Regions from separate parts of the Dermabacter sp. genome, predicted to be linked through region 1. Evidence: predicted binding sites of a transcription regulator. Region 1 holds the regulator's gene; each other region holds the start of a gene.
The links. Region 1 encodes HrcA, which represses chaperone genes, less so after heat shock. Its sites were predicted from a motif close to TTNGCACTCGNNNNNNNCGAGTGCNAA; they were not measured.
Positions count from the first base shown of each region.

Region 1 (2,267 bases):
ATTCCGAGCTTGCGGCCCGGCGCGGGGTTAAATGCCCGCACGCGCTCGAGGAGATTATCGGCGCCATCGAGCATCTCGACGGCGACACCCTCGATGCGCAGGTCGTGCCCCCACACCTTCTCCACGAGTTCCGCATCGTGCTTGCCTTCAACCCAAATCCGGGAGCCGCGCGCGACGCGGGCACGGGCCCCTTCGACATAGGTTGAGCCCGACGCGCTTCGTTTAGGGGCTGACGTTTGCCGAGCAGCCGTCGGACCGCCGCTCGTTGGCGGGGTCAAGCGAACGGGCTTTCCATCGATTAGAAAACCGGGGCCGAGGCGGAACGTGCGAAGGCGCCCGTGACGATCCTCGAGTTCGACGATGTGGATACCGCCCGACTTCTCCACGCGCGTGACGGCGCCGACCCAGCCGGTTTGCACATCCTCGACGACGAGCCCGCGCTCGGCAGGGACATCCCTGCTCGCGGGGCGTTTCGGGTGAAAGGCATCCCCGGTACCGGAAAGGACGTCGTGGCCGTATCGATCGATATTCACGGCGCTTTACGCTACCAGGGGCGTGTTCGCTCACAGGGGATCGCCACACCGTGCAAGGGTCGCGCACTACGCGTAGTATTGGCACTCGAAGCCTGTGACTGCTAACGCGCGAAAGGATGAGAAGTATGGATGAGCGCAAGCTCAGCATCCTCGGCGCGATCGTGGAAGATTACGTGGCGACTCGCGAACCGGTGGGCTCGAAGTCGTTGCTCGAGCGGCACGAACTCGGCGTCAGCGCGGCGACCGTACGCAACGATATGTCCGTGCTCGAAGAAGAGGGCCTCATTATGCAGCCCCACACGTCGGCGGGTCGCATTCCCACCGACAAGGGCTATCGCGTTTTCGTCGACTACGTCGCGCAAGTCAAGCCTCTCTCGGCTCCTGAACGGCGCGCGATTCAGACGTTTTTCGACGGCGCCCACGACCTTGATGACCTTCTTTCGCGCACGGTGCGCCTGCTGTCGCGTCTCACGAATCAAGTGGCGGTCGTGCAGTACCCGGCGCTGCGACAAGCACACGTGCGCCACGTTGAGCTCGTGAAGACATCCGAGACTCTCCTGCTCGTCGTGCTCATCACAGACGCGGGGCGCGTGGATCAGCAGACGATTTCGCTCACACATCCCCAAGAGGCCGCCTATTACGAGAGGCTTCGCGAGCGCATTAATCGGGTATGCACGTCAAGGCCCGTGACCTCCGTGGGCGGGGATCTGGAGGCACTGCTCGATGCGGAATCCGAACTGACCCGCGCGGCGGCGACCGAGGTGCTCGACACGCTCGGTGAGCTGCTCGCCTCTCGCCGCGAGGATCGCATGATCGTCGGCGGAGTCTCGAACCTTGCGCGAGGCGAGCAATTCTCTCGCGAGGTCGGGCCGATGCTTGACCTGCTCGAGGAACAGCTCGTGCTCCTTCGACTCCTCGGCGAGATGCATTCGAACTTCGGCGAGGTCGATGTGTTGATCGGCGAGGAACTCAGTAGCGTTTCGGGCGATGCCCTTCAGCGAGCGGCCCTCGTGGGGAGCGCCTATACCGAAACGGCGGGCGCTGCCTCCCCCTCCTCGCGCATCGCGATCCTCGGCCCCTCGAGCATGGACTACGTGACCTCGATTTCTTCCGTGCGCGCTGTCGCGCGGTACATTTCCCGTTTCATCGGTTAAGAACTGAACCCAACTCTCAAGGAACCACACTTCGTGAACGACGACTTTTACGAGATTCTCGGCGTCTCAAAGGACGCAAGCGCGGACGAGATCAAGAAGGCCTACCGCAAGAAGGCCCGCAAGCTGCACCCCGATGTCAATCCCGATCCAGCCGCAGCCGATCAAATGAAGAAGGTCTCTCAGGCATACGAGACCCTCTCCAACCCCGAAAAGCGTCGAATGTACGACATGGGCGGTCAGAACCCATTTGGGGGCGGTGGCTTCGGTGGCTTCGGCGGGGGAGCGACGTTCGATTTCTCCGACCTCTTCGATGTGTTCGCGGGTGCGTCAGGAATGAGCGGACGCGGGCGTGGCCCGATCCCGCGCGAGCGGCGCGGCAACGACATCCTCCGACGCATGACACTCGAGCTCGATGACGTCGTCTTCGGCTCCGAAAAGGAGCTGACATTCGCGACGGCTGTGACCTGCAATCGCTGCCACGGTAACTGCTGTGAGCCCGGAACGGGAACGAAGAAGTGCACCGTCTGTAGCGGAAGCGGTCACGTGCAGCGCACGGTGAACTCTCTGCTTGGTCAGATGG
Region 1 is NZ_JAWFZC010000001.1:80,819-83,085, forward strand. It holds gene E6X30_RS00380 (DUF3097 domain-containing protein) at 1-533, opposite strand, end outside; gene hrcA (heat-inducible transcriptional repressor HrcA) at 659-1,687, shown strand; gene dnaJ (molecular chaperone DnaJ) at 1,721-2,267, shown strand, end outside.

Region 2 (2,267 bases), on a different contig from region 1:
GGTCGTCTCATCCTTCGTGACAACCACCTTGCGGGCACGGCCGAGGACGTTGAGGTCGGCGGTCTCGAGCGACAGGCCAACCTCTTCCGAGATCACGGTGCCACCGGTGAGGATCGCCATGTCCTGGAGCATGGCCTTGCGGCGATCGCCGAAGCCGGGAGCCTTCACAGCAACCGACTTGAACACGCCGCGGAGCTTGTTGACGACGAGCGCGGGAAGCGCCTCACCGTCGACGTCCTCGGCGATGATCACGAGCGGCTTGTTTGCCTGGATGACCTTGTCGAGAAGCGGCAGGAGGTCCTTGAGCTGCGACACCTTCGACGAGGTGAGCAGGATGTACGGGTCTTCAAGAACGGCTTCCTGGCGCTCCGGATCGGTCACGAAGTACGGCGAAATGAAGCCCTTGTCGAAACGCATGCCTTCGGTGAGCTCGAGCTCGAGGCCGGTCGTGTTCGACTCCTCGACCGTGATAACGCCTTCCTTGCCGACCTTGTCGAGAGCCTCGGCGATAAGCTCGCCGATTGCCGGGTCAGCGGCCGAGATCGCGGCGGTGTTCGCGATCTGCTCCTTCGACTCAATCTCGACGGCCTGCGCAATGAGCTTCTCGCTCACGGCGGCAACGGCCTTGTCGATGCCGCGCTTGAGAGCGATCGGGTTTGCGCCCGCGGCAACGTTGCGAAGGCCTTCCTTCACGAGGGCCTGCGCGAGAACCGTAGCGGTCGTCGTGCCATCACCGGCAACGTCGTCCGTCTTCTTCGCGACTTCCTTGACGAGTTCCGCACCGATCTTTTCGTACGGATCCTCGAGTTCGATTTCCTTAGCGATCGACACGCCATCGTTCGTGATGGTCGGTGCGCCCCAGGACTTTTCGAGGACGACGTTGCGCCCCTTCGGCCCAAGGGTCACCTTCACGGCGTCAGCGAGCTGGTTCATGCCCCGCTCGAGGCCGCGGCGTGCTTCTTCGTCAAATGCGATGAGCTTTGCCATGAGTGGTAACTCCCAAAGTGTGTGAGTGTGCTCCAGCCAGGTGCCCGCGACGGACGAGCCTTGCCCTCCCCTTCACGTCTGGGTCGGTGGGGCTCTCACCTCACTGGAAAGCTCGCGGCGGCGTGTGTGGTGGGTCCGACGGTTGCCGGAGATCCGTTGTCACTCACGCCAAGCGAGTGCTAACCCATCATAAGCACTCTGAGGCGAAGAGTGCTAACGCTCGCTGAGAATTTCTCTGGGAGCGTGACGGCACACCCCCGCCGCGCCCCTCGAGGCGCGCGTCGCGGAAGTTATCGACGCCCTGCGGCAGTCTTTACTCGCCGTCGCCGCCCTGCTCCGCACCGTCGATCTCGGCGAGATCACCCGGCTCCTCAACGATGACGACCGTGATGTTCGCCCTGTACTTATCGGACTTTTCAGCCTCGACACCGACGTACTTCGCGAGGGCCTCGGCGGTCGCCTTGTCCTCGTCGTTCTTGTAGTAGACGCCGGCGTTCTTGGCGCGTTTGCCCGTATCGGTATCGACCTTGGTCCAGCCCTGCTCTTCGAGAGCCTTCTGCCAACGGCCAGCCATGCCCTGCTTCCGCTTGCCATTGAGCACGAGAACCGGAGCTTCGCGATTGACTTCAGGGGCTGCTTCCTCGGAAGGCTCTTCGGTAGCGCCCTCGCCACCGTTATCACCCTCGCCACCATTGTCGCTCGCGGCAGGCTTTCCATCACCGGAATCCGCCGGGGCCGACGTCGATGACTCCGCTGGAGCGGGAGCACCCTCGCTCCCCTTGCCCAGACCCGACACGGCCCACAGAACGAGTGCGAGCGCAAGCAGCGCCGCGACGATCACGATGATCGTCGAAAGATTCCGCTTGAAAAACGGCTCCTCAGCACGGTGCGCGCCGTGGGCGCCCACCTGATCGGCCTCGCGGTCAAACTGGTCCGGTTCGTACGGGTATGTGCTCTGATCTGCCACGAGGTCATGCTATCGGTTGGCGCGGGCCTAAATGGCGATTGGGCACGCGGCGCGCCGAGGCAACAAGCCCCCATAGTGCTGCCCCCCCACGGCGACAACGACGGCGCGACGCGCACGTCTAGGAACGCGTGCGCTCACGCAACCGTCGGACCACACTTGGCGCATACCGCACCGCCGCGGGTTCCCGCATGAGCCGCACGAGCCGCGCGTGATACCCCGACGGCGTCAGACCCGTAAGCCGCAGGATGTCGCGCTCCTTCGCACCGGCGCTGCGGTACACGCGTGCCTCGAGATCGAGGATCACGCGATCGGT
Region 2 is NZ_JAWFZC010000003.1:116,802-119,068, reverse strand. It holds gene groL (chaperonin GroEL) at 1-987, opposite strand, end outside; gene E6X30_RS04835 (LytR C-terminal domain-containing protein) at 1,301-1,954, opposite strand; gene E6X30_RS04830 (DUF3263 domain-containing protein) at 2,073-2,267, opposite strand, start outside.
Region 2: groL (chaperonin GroEL) is a predicted target of HrcA. The motif match lies at 1,144-1,170, and genes of this name have one in related genera.

Region 3 (2,267 bases), on a different contig from region 1:
GAGAACAACTTCCTGACGATCGGGGTCGGTCACGAAGTGCGGGGAGATGAAGCCCTTGTCGAACTGCATACCCTCGGTGAAGTCGAGCTCGAGCGCCGTCGTCGAGGACTCCTCGACCGTGATGACGCCGTCCTTGCCAACCTTGTCGAATGCCTCGGCAAGGAGCTCACCGATCTCGGCATCCTGCGACGACACGGTCGCGACGGAAGCAGTCTGCTCCTTCGAATCGATGTCGATCGCGATCTCGCCGAGCTTCTCGCTGAGGGCTTCGACAGCCTTCTCCATGCCGCGCTTGAGTGCCGCGGGGGCGGCGCCCGAAGCAACGTTACGTAGGCCCTCATGCACGAGCGCCTGGGCGAGAACGGTTGCGGTTGTCGTGCCGTCACCGGCAACGTCATTGGTCTTGGTCGCAACTTCCTTCGCGAGCTGAGCGCCGAGATCCTCGTAAGGATCATCAAGCTCGACCTCGCGGGCGATCGTCACGCCGTCGTTCGTGATGGTGGGGGCGCCCCACTTCTTGTCGAGGACGACATTGCGGCCCTTGGGGCCAAGCGTCACCTTGACGGTGTCCGCGAGCTTGTCGACGCCGCGCTCAAGCGCGCGACGCGCCTCCTCGTCGTAAATGATTTCTTTTGCCACGGTGAGCCTTTCAGCCTTCGATGATTGCGAGAACGTCGCGCTGGCTCAGAACGAGGTATTCCTCGGAGCCGTACTTCAGCTCGGTGCCGCCGTACTTCGAGAAGACGACCTTGTCACCAACCTTGACGTCCATGGGGATGCGAGCACCCTTGTCGTCGAAGCGGCCTTCGCCAACGGCGACGACCTCGCCCTCCTGGGGCTTTTCCTTGGCAGTGTCGGGGATGATCAGGCCCGAAGCAGTCACCTGCTCGGCTTCGAGCGGGCGGACGACGACACGGTCCTCGAGGGGCTTAATGGAGACCGACATGCGACCTCACTCCTTCTTTAATCAATGTGAAGTTGACGGGTGTGCCACGGTGGGATGCTCGTCGTCGCGGTGCCGAGCAACCCGGCGCACCTTTGGCACTCTCACGCTGAGACTGCCAACGGATCAAGACTAGTGTGCCCGTTAGCACTCGTCAAAGCTGAGTGCCAGCTTTACGCGGAGCGCAAACCCCCACAACTCCTATGCAATTCAGGTGGGTGGGATTCGGGTCAAAACGGGGCCTAGGTCCCATAAGCCCGCGGCCCCTACGTCACATATCCGGCATACCGGAACCCGGGTTCCATATCACACGGTCCACCCTAGCGCGACTTTGTGTCCACTTCATAAGATTGAAACACGTGAGAAACCAGCGGTGGAGAGCGCTCTACCGCCACTTTTCGCGCACAAATTAGGTACCACCGGTAGTGAGGACACACCCAAAATGACCATCATCCGCTCAATCTTCAAGACCTTCGAAAACCTCGCCGATCACATGGTTGGACAGGACGTCGAAAGACACAACACGGTTCACAAGAACCGACTTGGCGGCGACTTCGCGGCAATCGCACAGGCCCGGAGCAGCCAGGGCTCGACAACCCTCGGTCTCGGCCGCTAAATCCCCCAACCTCACCTACCGAACGCCCCGCGCGCCGCTCCTACGAGCGCAGCAGCGCCGGGCGTTTATTCATGCCCCAAAACCTAAGATCGAAACGCTCCTCAGCCGATCGCGGCGACCCACTCGTGGGTACCGTCGGAAAAATACTGGTCCTTCCAAATCGGAACGCGCGCCTTCACCTCATCCACGAGATCCGCACACGCCTCGAATGCACGCGCCCGGTGGGGAGCTGCGACCGCAGCAACGAGCGCCGAATCGCCCACCTCAAGAGCACCGTGGCGGTGGCTTGCGGCGACGAGCACATCCGGGTAGCGCTCGGCGATCGTGCGCACCACATTGGCCATGACCTCGCTCGCGCTCGGGTGCGCCTCGTAGGCGAGACGCACAACCCCGCGCCCCTCATCGTGGTCGCGCACGAGTCCGTCGAAGGTCACGAGCGCGCCGCAGCGCCGATCCTCGACACAACGGACCATGTCAGCGACGGCGACCGGCTCGCCACTCACGCTCGCGTGACGCACGCGGTCCTCGACGCCGCCGAGGCGCGGGTCGCGCTCATCCTGCACTGCTTTCACGTCTTTCCCCTCGCTCATTCGTGACCTCCCCCATCGCGCTGGCGCAGGACGTGCTCGACAATGGGCTCGAGCACCGCCATACCGTCCTTCACTCCACCACGGGAGCCGGGCAGATTCACCACGAGAGTGCGACCGG
Region 3 is NZ_JAWFZC010000003.1:197,277-199,543, reverse strand. It holds gene groL (chaperonin GroEL) at 1-639, opposite strand, end outside; gene groES (co-chaperone GroES) at 650-946, opposite strand; gene E6X30_RS05190 (hypothetical protein) at 1,386-1,559, shown strand; gene E6X30_RS05185 (molybdenum cofactor biosynthesis protein MoaE) at 1,661-2,149, opposite strand; gene E6X30_RS05180 (molybdenum cofactor biosynthesis protein B) at 2,146-2,267, opposite strand, start outside.
Region 3: groES (co-chaperone GroES) is a predicted target of HrcA. The motif match lies at 1,088-1,114, and genes of this name have one in related genera.